4 regions of the Variovorax sp. 05T418 genome follow, and region 1 is predicted to be linked to each of the others. Evidence: predicted binding sites of a transcription regulator. Region 1 holds the regulator's gene; each other region holds the start of a gene.
What was found. Region 1 encodes sigma-54, which starts transcription at its own class of promoters, with help from an activator protein. Its sites were predicted from a motif close to TGGCANGNAANCTGCTTT; they were not measured.

Region 2: AC1DMS_RS24305 (transglutaminase family protein) is a predicted target of sigma-54. The motif match lies at 1,897-1,914, and genes of this name have one in related genera.
Region 3: atzF (allophanate hydrolase) is a predicted target of sigma-54. The motif match lies at 2,169-2,186, and genes of this name have one in related genera.
Region 4: hmpA (NO-inducible flavohemoprotein) is a predicted target of sigma-54. The motif match lies at 2,251-2,268, and genes of this name have one in related genera.

The regions. Positions count from the first base shown of each region.
Region 1 is NZ_JBFTLJ010000011.1:81,841-86,017, reverse strand. Features, by position in the region: gene AC1DMS_RS21695 (LysE family translocator) at 1-99, shown strand, start outside; gene AC1DMS_RS21690 (phospholipase D family protein) at 110-1,714, opposite strand; gene AC1DMS_RS21685 (RNA polymerase factor sigma-54) at 1,725-3,317, opposite strand; gene lptB (LPS export ABC transporter ATP-binding protein) at 3,335-4,129, opposite strand; gene lptA (lipopolysaccharide transport periplasmic protein LptA) at 4,126-4,177, opposite strand, start outside.
Region 2 is NZ_JBFTLJ010000014.1:34,492-38,668, forward strand. Features, by position in the region: gene AC1DMS_RS24300 (DNA internalization-related competence protein ComEC/Rec2) at 1-1,846, opposite strand, end outside; gene AC1DMS_RS24305 (transglutaminase family protein) at 1,987-4,177, shown strand, end outside.
Region 3 is NZ_JBFTLJ010000009.1:53,635-57,811, reverse strand. Features, by position in the region: gene AC1DMS_RS18800 (AmpG family muropeptide MFS transporter) at 1-1,078, opposite strand, end outside; gene AC1DMS_RS18795 (M48 family metallopeptidase) at 1,137-2,003, shown strand; gene atzF (allophanate hydrolase) at 2,215-3,924, shown strand; gene AC1DMS_RS18785 (ABC transporter substrate-binding protein) at 3,942-4,177, shown strand, end outside.
Region 4 is NZ_JBFTLJ010000001.1:574,163-578,339, reverse strand. Features, by position in the region: gene AC1DMS_RS02890 (xanthine dehydrogenase family protein molybdopterin-binding subunit) at 1-61, shown strand, start outside; gene AC1DMS_RS02885 (hypothetical protein) at 116-346, opposite strand; gene norR (nitric oxide reductase transcriptional regulator NorR) at 590-2,167, opposite strand; gene hmpA (NO-inducible flavohemoprotein) at 2,306-3,490, shown strand; gene AC1DMS_RS02870 (hypothetical protein) at 3,566-3,847, shown strand; gene AC1DMS_RS02865 (response regulator) at 4,005-4,177, shown strand, end outside.

The sequences.
Region 1 (4,177 bases):
GCCTATCTGCGCTACAAGGCCTGGATCGACCGCGCGGCCGGCGGCGTGATGGTGCTGCTGGGCCTCAAGCTGCTGTCGGGCGTGCGCAGCAGCAGCTGAGCCGCGCGGACTACAGCAGGCTCTCGGGCGTCAGCGGCGCCAGCATCTCGAGCATGGTGCGGCCCCAGAAATCGGAGTCGGGCTCCTCGTTCAGCACGGTGGTCCGGCCGGCCTCCTCCTCGCTGATCCACTCGATGCGCGCATTGCCGCTGTCCTTCGCAAAGCGCAGCCGGTAGGCGCCCTGCTGCTTCAGCACCTCGATGAGCTTGAGCGTCTGCTGCGCCATCTCGGGGCTGCGGATGAACAGGCCGATCTCGGTGTTGTGCGTTTCGGAGCGCGGGTCGAAGTTCATCGAGCCAACGAAAAGAACCTGCCGGTCGATCACCGCCGACTTGGCATGCAGCCGCCCCACCGAAGTGCCGAACAGGCCGAGGCGCACGCTGCGACGCGTGCGCGTGGTGCTCAGTTCGTACAGCTCGGCGCCGAGCTCGAGCATCTCGGGCCGGTAGCGGCGGTAGGCGGTGTGGACCAGCGGCTCGTCGGTGGCGGCGAAGGAATTGGTGACGATGCTGATCTTCACGTTGCGCCGGCGGATCTCGCGCATCACTTCGAGCCCCGCCTTGCCCGGGATCAGGTAGGGCGAGACGATGGTCACCTCGGAGCGCGCGCGGCGCATCTGCTCGACCACGTTGTAGCGCACGCTGTCGACGTCGAGCAGCGGCACGCCGCCGTACGAGGCGGTCTTGCCGATCACGCGCTCGGGCGAATCGGCATACGCCTCGGCCAGCGTCCAGATCAGGTCGAGCTTGCCGGCATCCAGGTCTTCGGCGATCGGGCTGTAGCCGAGCAGGTCGTTGGGCGCGGGCCGGGGCGGCGGCGGCGTGGTGTCCGGGCCGGTGGCGGTGTCGAAGCGCTTCTGCAGCTCGTCACGTGTCAGTGTGCTGGCCACCACCGACTGGACCGGCCGCACATAGACGCTGTTCCAGTACTGGTCGAACAGCGCGCCCAGGCGCGGAATCAGCGCGCCGGCGACGAAGGTATCGAGATCGAGAAAATTCTCGCCCGCCGTGCGCCTGAAATACTGGTTGCCGATGTTGCGCCCGCCCGCCACCGCCATCGCGCCATCGGCGATGAAGAGCTTGTTGTGCATGCGCCGGTTGACGCGGCTGAAGTCGAACAGCGAGGCGGTGAAGCGCCTGAGCAGGCTGCCGCGCCCGGCCGGAAAGGGATTGAACAGGCGCAGCTCGACATTCGGCGTGGCGGCCAGGCCGAGCAGCAGCTCGTCCTCGCCCGAGGTGTAGAGATCGTCCATCAGGAGCCGCACGCGCACGCCGCGCCGGGCCGCATCGCGCAGCGCGCGCAGCAGGTAGCGGCCGGTCTCGTCGTTCTCGATCTGGTAGTACTGCACGTCGAGCGTGCGCTGGGCGCGCCGCGCGAGCTGGATGCGCGTGTCGAAGGCGAAATCGCCGCCCGGCATCAGGCGAAAGCCGCTCAGGTCGGGGTCGGGCTGCGAGGCCAGCGCGATCTTGCCGAGCGCGGTGTCGGCCGAGGCGGCCATGGCCCGGGTGCCCGGGCGCGGCGCCTCGTCGGGCAGGGTGGCGCAGCCGGCGAACAGCAGCACCGCCGCCATGGCGAAGACCCATTGCCCACAGCGCGACAGCAGGCGACGGGCCATCGGCGGCTTTCTACAGCGCCTTGCGGAGGTTGGCGGGCGCGATGCGCAGGGCCTCGCGGTACTTGGCCACGGTGCGGCGCGCGCACTCGATGCCCTGCTCCTTGAGCATCTCGGAGATCTGGCTGTCGGACAGCGGCTTCTTGATGCTCTCGGAGCTCACGAACTGCTTGATCAGCGCGCGCACCGCGGTGCTCGATGCATTGCCGCCGGTCTCGGTGCCCAGCGCCGAGCCGAAGAAGTACTTGAGCTCGACCGTGCCGAAAGGCGTGGACATGTACTTGGCCGTGGTCACGCGCGAGATGGTCGATTCGTGCAGGCCGAGTTCGTCGGCAATCTCGCGCAGCACCAGGGGTCGCATCGCGAGCTCGCCGTGCACGAAGAAGCTCTTCTGCCGCTCGACGATGGCGTTGCTCACGCGCAGGATGGTGTCGAAGCGCTGCTGGATGTTCTTGATGAACCAGCGCGCCTCCTGCAGCCGCTGCGACAGCGCCTGGCTGCCCTCGCCCTTGTGCGACTTGAGCGCGCCGGCATAGATGTCGTGCACGCGCAGCCGCGGCATCACTTCGGGGTTGAGCATGACGCGGAACTTGGCATTGGTGCCGCGGCCGATCTTGGTGACGATCACGTCGGGAATCACGATGTTGCGCTCGACATCGACAAAACGGCGGCCCGGCTTGGGCTCCAGGCGCGAGATGACCTGCAGCGCCGAGCGCACCAGCTCTTCGTTGGTGCGCGTGAGCGTGGCCAGGCGCTTGAAGTCGCGCCGCGCGAGCAGCTCCATCGGCTGCTTGCAGATCGCGATGGCGGTCTTGCGCACCAGCGCCTGTTCCTCGGTCTCGCTTTCGCTGGCGAGCGCGCGCAGCTGGATGCAAAGGCATTCGCCCAGGTCGCGCGCGCCGACGCCGGCCGGCTCCAGGCTCTGCAGCAGGCCGAGCGCCACCTGGAAGTGGTGCACCAGCTCGTCGAACTGGTCGTTGTCGTCGCCCGCGAGGCCCGAGGCCAGCGCCGGCAGGGAGTCTTCGAGATAGCCGTCGTCGTTGAGCGATTCGATCAGGAAGCGCAGCGCGGCGCTGTCGTTCTCGTTGAGCCGCAGGCTCAGCGCCTGCCGGTGCAGGAAGGACTGCAGCGACTCCTGGCTGCGCGCGAGCTCGGTGGCGTCGGCGCGCTCGTCGTCGCCCAGGTTGTTCTGGCGCGCGGGGGCATCGCTGCCCCATTCGCTGTCGTCGGGCGCCATGTCGACGGTGCCGTCGCCTTCCCAGTCGGGCTCGCGCTCGGTGGCGTCGGCGGCGGGAACCTCGGACTCGGCCGTGGAGGCGGTTTCGCTGGACGTGGCGGTCGCGCTGCTGGCCGGGGCCGAGCTGAATTCGCCCTCGGCGGCTTCACCGGCCTCGTCGCGCGGCACCGGCGTGTCGATGGCGTCGAGCCCGAATTCCTCGCGCGCGGCTTCTTCCGCGGTGCGTTCGAGGAACGGGTTCTCGTCCAGCATCTGCTCCACTTCCTGGCTCAGTTCGAGCGTGGACAGCTGCAGCAGCCGGATCGACTGCTGCAGCTGGGGCGTGAGCGCCAGGTGCTGCGAAACGCGAAGGGACAGCCCTTGCTTCATGGAGACCGACTCCTCCCTTACATCCGGAAGTGCTCGCCGAGGTACACCCTGCGTACTTCGGCGTTGTCGACGATCTCCGAGGGTGTGCCTTGTGCCAGCACATGCCCGTCGCTGATGATGAACGCGTGATCGCAGATGCCCAGCGTTTCACGCACGTTGTGGTCGGTGATGAGCACGCCGATGCCGCGCTCCTTCAGGAAGCTGATGATCCGTTGGATTTCGATCACCGCGATCGGGTCGATGCCGGCAAAGGGCTCGTCCAGCAGGATGAAGCGCGGCTGCGTGGCCAGCGCGCGGGCGATCTCGACCCGGCGCCGCTCGCCGCCCGAGAGCGCGAGCGCGGGCGAATCGCGAAGATGGTCCACCCGCAGGTCGGCCAAAAGGCCCGAGAGGCGCTCCTCGATGCGCTGCTTGGTTAGCGGCGCGGGCTTGCCGCTGGCGTCGGGCTCGCGCTGGAGCTCGAGCACGGCGCGCACGTTTTCCTCGACCGTGAGCTTGCGGAAGATCGAGGCTTCCTGCGGCAGGTAGCTCAGGCCCATGCGCGCGCGCCGGTGGATCGGCATGTGGGCGATGGGCTCGCCGTCGATGGTGATCTCGCCCGCATCGGCCCGCACCAGCCCCACGATCATGTAGAACGAGGTGGTCTTGCCGGCGCCGTTGGGGCCGAGCAGCCCGACGACCTCGCCCTTTTGCACGTCGAGCGAGACATCCCGCACGACCTTGCGGCTGCCGTAGCTCTTCTGCAGGCCGCGCACCACCAGGCGGCTGCCCGGCGTGCCGTCGGCGTTCTGGGTTCCAGCGGCTTCGATCACTTGCGCCTTTCCCCGTCGCCGCCCAGCGTGGTGCTCGAGCGCAGGCCG
Region 2 (4,177 bases), on a different contig from region 1:
GGCTCAGCACCAGCATGTCCAGCCGCTCGTCGAAGGCGCGCAGCAGCGGCACGAGCACGCGGTGGCCGGCGTCGCTCTCGAGGCTGTAGCGCGGACCCGCGTCGTACAGCAGGCTGTGCGTCGCGGTGCGCACGAGGATCGCATTCCCCTGCCCGATGTCCGCAGCCAGCAGTTCGAACTGCCCCGCGGCCGGCCGGGGCGCGTGCCAGAGCAGCACCGGCAAGAGGAGCGGCAGGCCCAGCGTGCGCAGCGACCACGGCAGCCGCATCGCAAGCAGGACGCCGCCCGCCACGCCGCAGGCCGCCATCCACACGGGCGGCGCCGCCATCGAGAGCGTGGCATACGGCAGTGCGGCCAGCCACCGCAGCAGCAGGGCCAGCGCCTGCACGGCCCAGGCGGCAAGCTCCCAGAGCGGCGGCGCCACCGCCCCCAGCATCGCCAGCGGCGTGACCACCAGCGTGACCCAGGGGATCGCCACCGCATTGGCCAGCAGCCCCACCACCGACACCTGCTGGAAAAGCAGCAGGCTCAATGGCGTCAGCGCCAGCGTGATCACCCACTGCTCGCGGAAGAAGGCCAGCAGCCGGGCCGACCGGCCCGCCGCCTCCTCGGCCGGCCGCATGAAGCCGGTCGCGAACAGGATGCCGACCGCCACGAAGCTGAGCCAGAAGCCGGCCTGCATCAGCGCCCACGGGTCGACGGCCACCACCACCGCCGCGATCAGCAGCCAGACATGGGGCCACGGCCAGCGCCGCCCCGTGAGCCGCAGCAGCGCCGCGGTCGCGAGCATCCACACCGTGCGCTGCGAAGGCACGCCCCAGCCGCTGAAAAGCGCATAGAGCCCGGCCAGCAGCACGCCGCCGGCCAGCGCGGCCTGCGGCGCGGGAACGCGAAGCATCAGCCAGCCGCTGCGCCGCCACAGCGCGCCCACCACGTGCGCGGCAAGCCAGGCGAACATGGTGATGTGCAGCCCCGAGATCGACATCAGGTGGGCCACGCCGGTGGCGCGGAACACGTCCCAGTCGCTGCGGTCGATGGCGCCTTGGTCGCCGGTGACGAGGGCGGCGATGACGCCGGCCTGCCGCGCGTCGGCCACGCGCTCGAACACCGCGTCGCGCACCGCCTCCCGCGCACGCTCGATCGGATGCAGCCATGTGGATTGCAGGCGTGCCGGCGCGGCATCGCGGGCGCCGGTTCGCACATAGCCGCTGGCATGCACGCCCTGCTCCCAGAGCCACAGTTCGCTGTCGAAGCCGTGCGGATTGAGATTGCCGTGCGGCGCCTTGAGCCGCACCGTGAGGCGCCAGCGCTCGCCCGCATGCAGCGCGGCCGCGTCGCCGGCGGTGGCTCGGCCTTCCGTGGCGCGCCCCCAGAGAGAGCTGTCCTCGCGGTACCAGCCGAGCGCGATGCGCGCCGGAACGCGTGGCGCAGCCCCGGCGCGCCCATCCGCCCAGCGCGCCGACTCCACATCGAGCCGAAAGCGCGTGCCGCCCTCGTTGCGCTGGGGCATCTGCGCGACCACGCCCACCACCCGCAGGTCGCGGCCTTCGAGGGCCGGGTCGAGCGCGCCCGCTGCGTAGACCGCCGCGCGCCAGCCCGCGAGCCCGCCGGCGGCAAGCGCACCGCAGGCCAGCGCAAGGGCCATCGCAAGCCCTGCTGGCATGCGAAGGTGCCATCGCCATCGGCGCGACAGCACCGCCAGCCCCGCAAGGCCCGCGAAGAGCAGCGCCGCATAGGCACCCGCGCTCCACAGCCGCGGCTGCTGCAGTTGCAAGGCCGCGCCGAGCAGCGATCCGCCCAGCGCAGCAAAGGCCCACGACGCCGCCGCGGCACGTGCCGGTCTCACCGGCCAACTCCATAACACATGATGCAAACCCTCCCCATGCTCGCGCTCAGTGGCGCGTTAATTGCTTTGCTTCTGGGCTAGTATGCGTCTCACAAGAGACATCTTTTCGATGCAATCTCGCAGTACTGCACACAAAACGCATGTCCATTCACGCCGCACTCCACCACGTCACCCACTACAAATACGACCGCCTGGTGCAGTTGGGCCCGCAGGTCGTGCGCTTGCGCCCCGCGCCGCACTGCCGCAGCAACGTCATCTCGTATTCGCTGCAGGTCGAGCCGGCCGAGCACTTCGTCAACTGGATGCAGGACCCGTTCGCCAACTACCAGGCGCGGCTCGTGTTTCCCGAGAAGACGCGCGAGTTCAAGGTCACGGTCGACCTGGTCGTCGAGATGGCGGTCTACAACCCCTTCGACTTCTTCCTCGAACCGCAGGCCGAGAACTTCCCGTTCAAGTACACCGCCTCGCAGGCCGAGGAACTCGCGCCCTACCTCGTCACCGAGGAACCCACGCCGCTGCTCGCGGCCTACCTCGACAAGATCGAGCGCAAGGAGCAGCGCACCATCGACTTCCTGGTCGGCCTCAACCAGCAGGTGCAGCAGGACGTCAACTACCTGATCCGCATGGAGCCCGGCGTGCAGACGCCGGAAGAAACGCTCACCAGCGGCAGCGGCTCCTGCCGCGACTCGGGCTGGCTGCTGGTGCAGCTGCTGCGCCATTGCGGCCTGGCCGCGCGCTTCGTCTCGGGCTACCTGATCCAGCTCACGCCCGACGTCAAGGCGCTCGACGGCCCGAGCGGCACCACGGTCGACTTCACCGACCTGCACGCCTGGTGCGAGGTCTTCCTGCCCGGCGCGGGCTGGATCGGCCTGGATGCCACCTCGGGCCTTTTGGCCGGCGAAGGCCACATCCCGCTCGCCTGCACGCCCACGCCTTCGAGCGCCGCGCCCATCGAAGGCGGGGTGGACGAAGCCGAGGTCGACTTCGGCCATGAGATGAAGGTCACGCGCATCTACGAATCGCCGCGCGTGACCAAGCCCTACACCGAGGAGCAATGGGCCGAGGTGCTCGCGCTCGGCGACGCTGTCGATGCGCGGCTGAAAGCCGGCGACGTGCGGCTCACGATGGGCGGCGAGCCCACCTACGTGGCCACCAGCGACCGCGACGCGCCCGAGTGGAACACCGATGCGCTCGGCCCCACCAAGCGCGGCTATGCCACCGAGCTCGTGCACAAGCTGCGCGCCGAATACGGCCAGGGCGGCTTCCTGCACTTCGGCCAGGGCAAGTGGTACCCGGGCGAGCAATTGCCGCGCTGGGCGCTGTCGATCTTCTGGCGCGCCGACGGCCAGACGCTCTGGCACGACCCCGAACTCTTCGCCGACGAGCGCGTGCCCACGCACTACACGAGCGAAGACGCGCGCCGCTTCACCACCGTGCTGGCGCACAAGCTCGGCATCACCGAGCGCTACGTCCAGCCCGGCTACGAAGACGTCTACTACTACCTCTGGCGCGAACGCCGCCTGCCGGTCAACGTCGACCCCTTCGAATCGAAGCTCGACGACGAGCTCGAGCGCGTCCGCCTGCGCCGCGTGTTCACGCAGAAGCTCGACGCGGTCATCGGCTACATGCTGCCGCTGGAACCCGCCAACGCCAATGCCGACGCGCCCGCGCTCGAAGGCCCGGGCTGGAAGACCGGCCCCTGGTTCCTGCGCGACGACCGGCTCTACCTGATCCCGGGCGATTCGCCGATGGGCTACCGCCTGCCGCTCGATTCGCAGCCCTGGGCCAGCAAGGGCGACTACCCCTACCTGGTCGAGCGCGACCCCACCGCGCCGCGCGCCGCGCTGCCGAGTTCGGCCGACTACCGCGCGCGCTATGCCGTGCCGGCCGGCGGCGCAGCGGGCGCCGACCTGGGCGCCGTGCCCTATGCCTTCGGTGCGCCGCCGGTGGTGCCTGCGGCCCTGCGCATGCAGGCGCCGGGCGAGACGGCCGCCGCAGGCACGGCCGCGAGCGGCGATGCCACCGCAGCCGACGACGCAGCCGCAGCCACCCGCTCTTCCGCCACGCCGTCCACGCGCCAGCCGGTGCGCGGCGAATCGGCCCACTGGGTCACGCGCACCGCGCTGTGCGTCGAAGTGCGCGATCCGCGCCGCGCCAATGGCCCCGCGGCCGAGAAAAAGGGCAGCGCCTCGGGCGTGCTCTATGTCTTCATGCCGCCGCTCGCGCGCCTGGAGGACTACCTGGACCTGGTCGCGGCCGTCGAAGCCACCGCGCAGCAGCTCGGCATGCGCATCGTGATGGAAGGCTATCCGCCGCCGCGCGATCCGCGTC
Region 3 (4,177 bases), on a different contig from region 1:
CGCGCGACGCCAGCCAGGCAAAGAGCAGGTTGCTCGCCGCGCTCAGCACCGCGCCCAGCATCAGCACGCGCATCACGCCCAGCCGCATCGACAGCACGCCGCCCACGAAGGCGCCGGCCAGCGTCATGACCACGCCGTAGATCTTGCTGACCGTGGCCACCTCGTCCTTGGTGAAGCCCATGTCCACGTAGAAGGGGTTGGCCATGATGCCCATCACCACGTCGCTGATGCGGTAGATGGCAATCAGCGAGAGGATCAGCGCGGCCTGCCACTTGTAGCGGCGGATGAAGTCGGCAAAGGGCTCGATCAGCACGCTTTGCAGCCATTCGGCCGCGTTCTTCGGCTTGGGCAGCACGCGGCGCACCGGCTCGGGCGAGAGCAGCACGGTCAGCACGCCCACCGCCATCGAGGCCGCCATCACCAGGTAGGCCGTCTTCCACGCGCCGTTCTGGTAGGCCGCCGCGCCCGTGGCGGCCGCTGCTGCCGGCGCCACCTCGGCCCAGGCCGCCACCCACAGCACGCCGGCGCCGGCCCAGATCATCGCCAGGCGGTAGCCTGTTTGATAGGCGGCGGCGAGCGCGGCCTGCTTGCGCGTTTCGGCCGACTCGATGCGGAAGGCGTCCAGCGCGATGTCCTGCGTGGCCGAGCCGAAGGCCACCAGCAGCGCGCACCAGATCAGCGGCGCGAGGCCCTGGCGCGGATCGTTGAGCGCCATGCCGACCAGCCCCGCGACCACCATCCCCTGCGCCAGCAGCAGCCAGCCGCGCCGGCGCCCGAGCAGCGTGGTCAGCGGCGGCAGCGGCAGCCGGTCGACCAGCGGCGCCCAGACCCACTTGAAGCCATAGGCCAGGCCCACCCAGCTCAGGTAGCCGATGGTGGTGCGGTCGATGCCCGCCTCGCGCAGCCGAAAGCTCAGCGTGCCCAGCACCAGCAGCAGCGGCAGGCCGGCGGAAAAGCCCAGCGCCAGCATGCGCAGCGTGGCGGGCTCGAGGTAGACCTTCAGCGCATCGCGCCAGGGCAGGGAGGGGGCGGTGGAGGTTTCGGCGGGCTGGGCAGACATGAACTCCGGATTGTCCATGAGCGCGCGCCGCCTGCCGAGCCGTCTTTTTGTCGGCAATTGTTCCTATGATCCGCGCATGTGCACACGATGCGAGCTTCTTGTTGTTTCTTCCGCGGCTTCCTCGGCGCTGCGCGCCTCGGCATGGCAGCCGCGGCGGGCCTTCCTGCTGGCGGCCGGCGCCGCGCTGGCCGGACCGGCCCTGGCGCAGGTGAACGTGGGCAATGCCTCGGTGGCGCGCAACCTGGTGCCGGCCGACCGGATCGAGGCCGCCGGCGTGCAGCAGTACGGCCAGCTGCTGGAGCAGGCGCGCGCCAAGCGTGCGCTCGCGGGCGACGGCAATGCGCAGCTGCAGCGGCTGCGCACCATCGCGAACCGGCTGATTCCTTTTGCGACGCCGTGGAACGCGCGCGCGCGTGAATGGAAGTGGGAGGTCAACCTGATCGGCAGCAAGCAGATCAACGCCTTCTGCATGCCCGGCGGCAAGATCGCCTTCTTCACCGGCATCCTCGAACAGCTCAAGCTCAGCGACGACGAGGTCGCCATGGTGATGGGCCATGAGATGGCCCACGCGCTGCGCGAGCATGCGCGTGCCCGCATGGCCAAGAGCGCGGGCACCGGCGCGGCGCTTTCCATCGGCGCGCAGCTGCTGGGCCTGGGCCAGATGGGCGATCTGGCGGCGCGCGCCGGCACGCAGCTGCTGACCCTCAAGTTCAGCCGCAGCGACGAGACCGAGGCCGATCTCGTCGGGCTCGAGCTTGCAGCGCGCGCGGGCTACGACCCGCAGGCCTCGGTGTCGCTCTGGAAGAAGATGGCCGCGGCGTCGAAGAACCAGGGCGGCCTCAGCTTTCTGTCGACCCACCCGAGCGGGCCGGACCGGATCCAGAAGCTCGAGGCCAACCTGCCGAAGGTCGAGGGGCTTTACCGGGAAGCCAAGCGTAGCTGAGGTCTTACTCCCTCTCCCTCCGGGAGAGGGCGGGGGTGAGGGCGGCGGCCTTCATATGTGAGCCGCGCTTCATCGGCGGCACGGAGCCCTCACCCCAACCCTCTCCCGGAGGGAGAGGGAGCAAAACCCTGAACAGGATCTTTTGAAGGACGGCCTTCGGTCGCCTGGCACATTGCTTGCATCTCGACTTGTACACAAGTTTGGATGCCTGATGATGGTGCATGAAGAAAACGGATCGGCTGCCGCAGCGTGGATTGCCCGCTTTCCCCGGCCCGTGCCCGGCGCGGACGCGGGGCCTCTCGCCGGCCTGCGCTTCGCCGTCAAGGACAACATCGACGTGGCCGGCGTGCCCACCACGGCCGCCTGCCCGGCCTTCGACCGCCGGCCGGCTGAGCACTCGGCCGTGGTGCAGAAGCTGCTCGATGCCGGTGCATCGCTGCTCGGAAAGACCAACCTCGACCAGTTCGCCTGCGGCCTGAACGGCACGCGCTCGCCGTATGGCGAAGTGCCCAATGCCTTCGACGCGCGCTATGTCTCGGGCGGCTCCAGTTCGGGCTCGGCCTACGTGGTGGCCGCCGGCGAGGCCGATTTCGCGCTCGGCACCGACACCGCCGGCTCGGGCCGCGTGCCCGCCGGGCTCAACAACATCGTCGGGCTCAAGCCCTCGCGCGGCCTGCTGAGCGCCTTCGGCGTGGTGCCCGCCGCCCAGAGCGCGGACTGCGTGTCGATCTTCGCGCGCAGCGTCGGCCTGGCCGTCGACGTGCTTCTTGCAGCCGCCGGGCCTGACGCGCGCGATCCTTACTCGCGGGCACTTGCGCTGCGCAGCCATCCGTTTCCGCCGGCCTTCCGTTTCGGCGTGCCCGACACGCTCCGCTTCTTCGGCGATGCCGCGGCCGAAGAAGCCTTCCGCGATGCGCAGCTGCGGCTCGCCGCCCTCGGCGGCACGGCCGTGGAAATTCCCTACGCGCCGCTGGCCGAGGCCGCCGCGCTGCTCTACGAGAGCGCGCTCGTGGCCGAGCGCTATGCCGCGGTGCGCGGGTTCTTCGATGCGCACGGCTCCCAGGTGATCGAGCCGGTGCGCGGCATCCTCGAAAGCGGCCGCGGCTACAGCGCCGCCGATGTGTTCGAGGCGCAGACCCGGCTGCGTGCCATCGCGCAGCAGGTCGAGCCGATGTGGCGCGGCATCGACCTGCTGCTGGTGCCGACCGCGCCCACGCACTACACGCGCGAGCAGATGCGCGCCGATCCCGTGGTGCTCAACCGCAACCTCGGCGCGTACACCAACTTCGTCAACCTGCTGGACTACGCCGCCATCTCGGTGCCGAGCGCGCTGCGCGCCGACGGCCTGCCCTTCGGCATCACGCTGATCGGCCCGTGCGGCAGCGATCTTGCGCTGGCCGAGCTGGGGCAGCGCTATCACCACGCCAACGGCCTGCCGCAGGGCGCCACGGGCTTGCCGCTGCCCGAGCCGCGCCCCATTCCGGGCCTGGGCGCTTCGCCGGTGCAGGCCATGCCCATCGCCGTCGTCGGCGCGCACCTCTCGGGCATGCCGCTCAATGGCCAGCTCACCGAACGCGGCGCCACGCTGCTGCGTGCCACCACCACCTCGCCGCACTACCGCCTGCACGCCTTGCCGGGCACCGTGCCGCCCAAGCCGGGGCTGCAGCGCAGCACGGCCGGCGGAGCCGCCATTGCGCTCGAAGTGTGGTCCGTTCCCGTGGCCGAGATCGGCAGCTTCCTCGCGCTGATCCCGCCCCCGCTGGGCCTGGGCAGCGTGGAGCTCGCCGACGGCAGCTGGGTGCACGGCTTCATCTGCGAAGGCCATGCGCTCGCAGGCGCCGAAGACGTGAGCCACCACGGCGGCTGGCGTGCCTACATCGCGAGCCGCGCCGCGGCCTCTTCCCAAGCCATTCCAATCTGACCGATCGAGGAGTCTTCATGTGCATTCCTGAGAAATCGCCCGCCGGCGCCGCGTCGCGCCGCCAGTTGCTGCAGGCCGGCGCCGCGGGGCTGGCCGTGCTGGCTGCGCCCGCCATCGTGCGTGCGCAGGCCGCGCCCAAGATCCGCATCGGCTTCTGGCCCGTGGCCGCGGGCCTGCCTTTCTTTGCCGCGGTCGACCGCGGCTACTTCAAGGAAGCCGGCCTCGACGTGGAGCCGCTCAAGTTCGCGGGCGC
Region 4 (4,177 bases), on a different contig from region 1:
ACTGACGGGCAAGCCGCTGCGGCAGCTGCCGTTCGACCTGGCTGACACAAAACCGGCATGAGCCGCACCCCGACGCGCATGCACTGAGCCGGGCGGGCACGGAACGGTGTGCGCCCTAACGGCGCAGCGCCGGCGAAGCTTCGGCCTCCTCGATGTGCCCACCCAAAGCGGCATTCGGGCTCGGCTCCGCAGGCCGCCGAAGCGTTGCTTCCTGGGCCAGCCGCGTGGCGATCGCCTGTTCGACGGCCCGGCGCGGCGCAAGCTGTATGCGGCCGCACTGGGCGCAGCGATAAAGCCGCAGCGAAGGGAACAGGCGCATCCACAGCCGCCGCTGGAGCCGTTTCATGTGGGCAAAGCCGCACGTGCAACTTGAAAACAGGTTGTGCAAGACAAGCTCCAAAGGGTTCACGGCACCGAGCTTGTCTGTCGCTGGAACCTCTCAGCTCCAGGCAGCTACGTTGCGTAATTGTTTGTCTAAATTTCGCGCCATTGTGTTGAGATTGGTAACTGTTAACACTCCCACAAAGTGGTGAGTGGCTGCGCGGACCGTTGGGGTATGCCGATGCCTCCGGCATGGGATGCACGGGGCTCAGGGCGTGCTTTCCGGCCGCGGCACGCCCAGCTTGCGCAGCGTCCGGTGGAAGTTGCTGCGGTCGATGCCGGCCTCGCGCGCCGCATTGGCCACGTGCCCGCGGTGCCGCGCCAGCGCATCGGCGAGCCAGGCGCGCTGGAAGGCCTCGGTGGCTTCGCGCAGCGTGGCGCCGCCACTGGCAACGCCCGCGTGCTGGCCTGCCGGCGCCGGTGCAGGTGGCGCAGGCGACGCTGCCGGACCGCCGGCCGCCGCAGCCTCCAGCGCCAGGTGATGCGGCTCGATCGCCGTCCAGCGCGCGCCGCGGCGCTGCTCCCTGAAGGCGCGCAGCGACGCGCGGCTGATCACATGCTCCAGCTCGCGCACGTTGCCGGGCCAGCCGTGCGCGAGCAGGGCGGCCTTGGCGGCCGGCGACAGCCGCAGGTTGCGCGCGCCCAGGCGATGCTGGTTCTCTTCAAGGAAGCCGCCCGCGAGCGCCACCACGTCGCGCCCGCGCTCGCGCAGCGGCGGCACGACCAGCGGATAGACCGAGAGCCGGTGGTAGAGGTCGGCCCGGAAGCGGCCCTGCGCGATCGCCGCGGGCAGGTCGCGGTTGGTGGCCGCGATCACGCGCACGTCGACCTTCAGCGTGCGGTCGCTGCCGGGCCGCTGCAGCTCGCCGCTCTGCAGCACGCGCAGCAGCTTGGCCTGCACCGTCAGCGGCAGTTCGCCGACCTCGTCGAGAAAGAGCGTGCCGCCATCGGCGATCTCGAACTTGCCGTTGCGGTCCTGCACCGCGCCGGTGAAGGCGCCGCGCTTGTGGCCGAAGAGCTCGCTGTCGGCCAGCGTCTCGGGCAACGCCGCGCAGTTCACCTGCACCAGCGGCTGGTCGCTGCGGCGCGAGCGCGCATGCAGGCGCTGCGCCACCAGGTCCTTGCCCACGCCGGTCTCGCCGAGCAGCAGCACCGTGAGGTCGGACACCGCGACCGTGTCGATCTCGCTGCACAGCTGCTTCATCGCGGGGCTGCTGCCAAGGAGCTCGCGCGTGGCGCCGCGGCCCGAGCGCAGGGCCTGGGCCACGGCCTGCTCGCGCATGGCGCGCGCTTCCATTTCCTGGATCGTGTGGGCAGCCTCGATGCCGGTTTCGACCAGCGCCACCAGCGCGTCGAGCTGTGCCGGGCCCACGGCCTCGAAGGTGCCGGCGTCGAGCGCGTCCAGTGTCAGCAAGCCCCAGGTGGCACCGCGCAGGCGCAGCGGCGCGCCCATGCAGTCGTGCACGGGCAGGATGCCCGGCTGGCCCGCGACGAGGCCGTCGTACGGGTCAGGCAGGCCGCAGTCGTGCGGGAAGCGCAGGCCCCGCCCGCTCTCGAGCAGGCGGGCAAAGCGCGGGTGCGAGGCCACGGGGAACTGCCGCCCCAGGGTTTCGTCGCTCAGGCCGTCCACGGCCAGCGGCCGCAGCACGTCGCCGTCGAGCCGCAGCAGCGCGGCGGCATCGCATCGCACGAGGCCGCGCGCAGCGGCAAGGAGCGAGCGGTAGCGCTGCGCCTCGGTGGCCGCGGCCGCTTCGCCCGTGGTCGAATTGACACTGTTTGTGGTCATAAATACAACATGGATCCTGTTGCGAATTTGACCACGTATCGCAAATCCCCAGCGGCGGCGGGCACTTGCGGGGGGCCAGGAGCTGGCACGGATCGTGAGAAGGAAAAGCATCCCAACTGCCGACCCCGAAAGCCACAGATGACCCCGCAAAACATCGCCATCGTCAAAGCCACCGTTCCCGCGCTCCAGGCGCACGGAGAGGCCATCACCAGCCACTTCTACCGGATCATGTTCGAGAGCCATCCGGAGGTGAAGGCCTTCTTCAACGAGGCGCACCAGGCCGCCGGCAGCCAGGCCCGCGCACTGGCGGGCGCGGTGCTGGCCTATGCCACGCACATCGACCGGCTCGAAGAGATTGCAGGCGCGCTGCCGCGCATCATCCAGAAGCACGCCGCGCTGGGCGTGCTGCCCGAGCACTACCCGATCGTCGGCGGCTGCCTGCTGCAGGCCATCAAGGACGTGCTCGGCGAAGCCGCCACCGACGAGATCATCGCGGCCTGGGGCGAGGCCTACCAATCTTTGGCGGCGCTGCTGATTGCCGCAGAGGAAGAGGTCTACCGCGCCAATGCCGCGCAGACCGGCGGCTGGCGCGGCGAGCGCGAGTTCCGCGTGGCGCGCCGCGAGCAGGAGAGCGACGTCATCACCTCCTTCTACCTGGAGCCGACCGACGGCGGCCCGCTGCTCGCGTTCTCGCCCGGCCAGTACCTCACGCTGGTGCTGAACATCGACGGCGAGCCGCTGCGGCGCAACTATTCGCTGTCCGATGCGCCGGGCAAGCCCTTCTACCGCATCAGCGTCAAGCAGGAAGAGGGCGGCCGCGCCTCCAACTGGCTGCACGAGAAGGCCGGGGTCGGCACCGTCTTGCGTGTGCAGGCGCCTTGCGGCGACTTCGTGCTGCAGCCCGCCGGCGAGCGCGTGCGGCCGCTGGTGCTGGTGACAGGCGGCGTGGGCATCACGCCGGCCATGAGCATGCTCGAGTCGATGGCGCACACCGGCCGGCCGGTGCACTTCATCCACGCCGCGCGGCATGGCGGCGCCCATGCGTTCCGCTCGCGCGTCGATGCGCTGGCCGCCCGGCATGCCAACGTGAAGCCGCTCTACGTCTACGACGCGCCGCGCGAATCCGACCGGCCGCATGCGACCGGCTTCGTCACGCGCGAGCTGCTCGCGCAGCAACTGCCGGCCGACCGCGACGTCGACCTCTACTTCCTCGGCCCCAAGCCCTTCATGAAGGCGGTGTATGCGAGCGGCCTGGCGCTGGGCGTGCCCAAGCAGCAGCTGCGCTACGAATTCTTCGGTCCGCTGGAGGCGCTGGAGGCATGAGGCGGGCTACCCCATCTTGTCGACGCTTCGGCTTCACGGGTATAGGATGAAAGTGCACTCACGAGGAGATCCCAAATGCCCGCCCTGAACGCCCCCGAGAGCAGCAGCAGCCGCGCCGTCGAACGCGCGCTGGACGAAAGCAAGCAGGTGAAGAAAACGGTGGAAGAAGCCGCCGACGAGCTCGCCGTCGTTCACGTGGTGCTGGACAAGGGCGTCTCCGAGGACACGCGCACCGACGACCTCGACCGCGCGATCGAGCAGACCGGCCAGATCGAGAAGAAGCTGTCGAAATCGGTCGATCTGCTCGAGAAGGTCGCCGAAGCGCTGGAGACCGAAAGCAACCGCAAGGCGTCCTGAGCAAGCCCCGGCGCGCGCTTCGGCGGCGCGCTTCCTGGGCACCGTCTCCAAGTCGAGAAGCTTGCCTACAAGGACGAGCAGGGCCGGGCCGTACAAAGACCGCATTGGTGGTTGCGTTCCGATGTCCCAAGAGCCTCCAGACGCCGAAAGCGTATGCATGCCGCTCACTACGATCCTTGTCGAGGACAGCCGGACGATCCGGGACAACCTGATTCCCGCACTCGAAGAGCTGGCCGGCGCCCGTGTGGTGGCCACCGCCGAGACGGCCCAGGCCGCCATCGATGCGCTTGCGCAGCATGGCACCTGGCAACTCGCGGTCATCGATCTCTT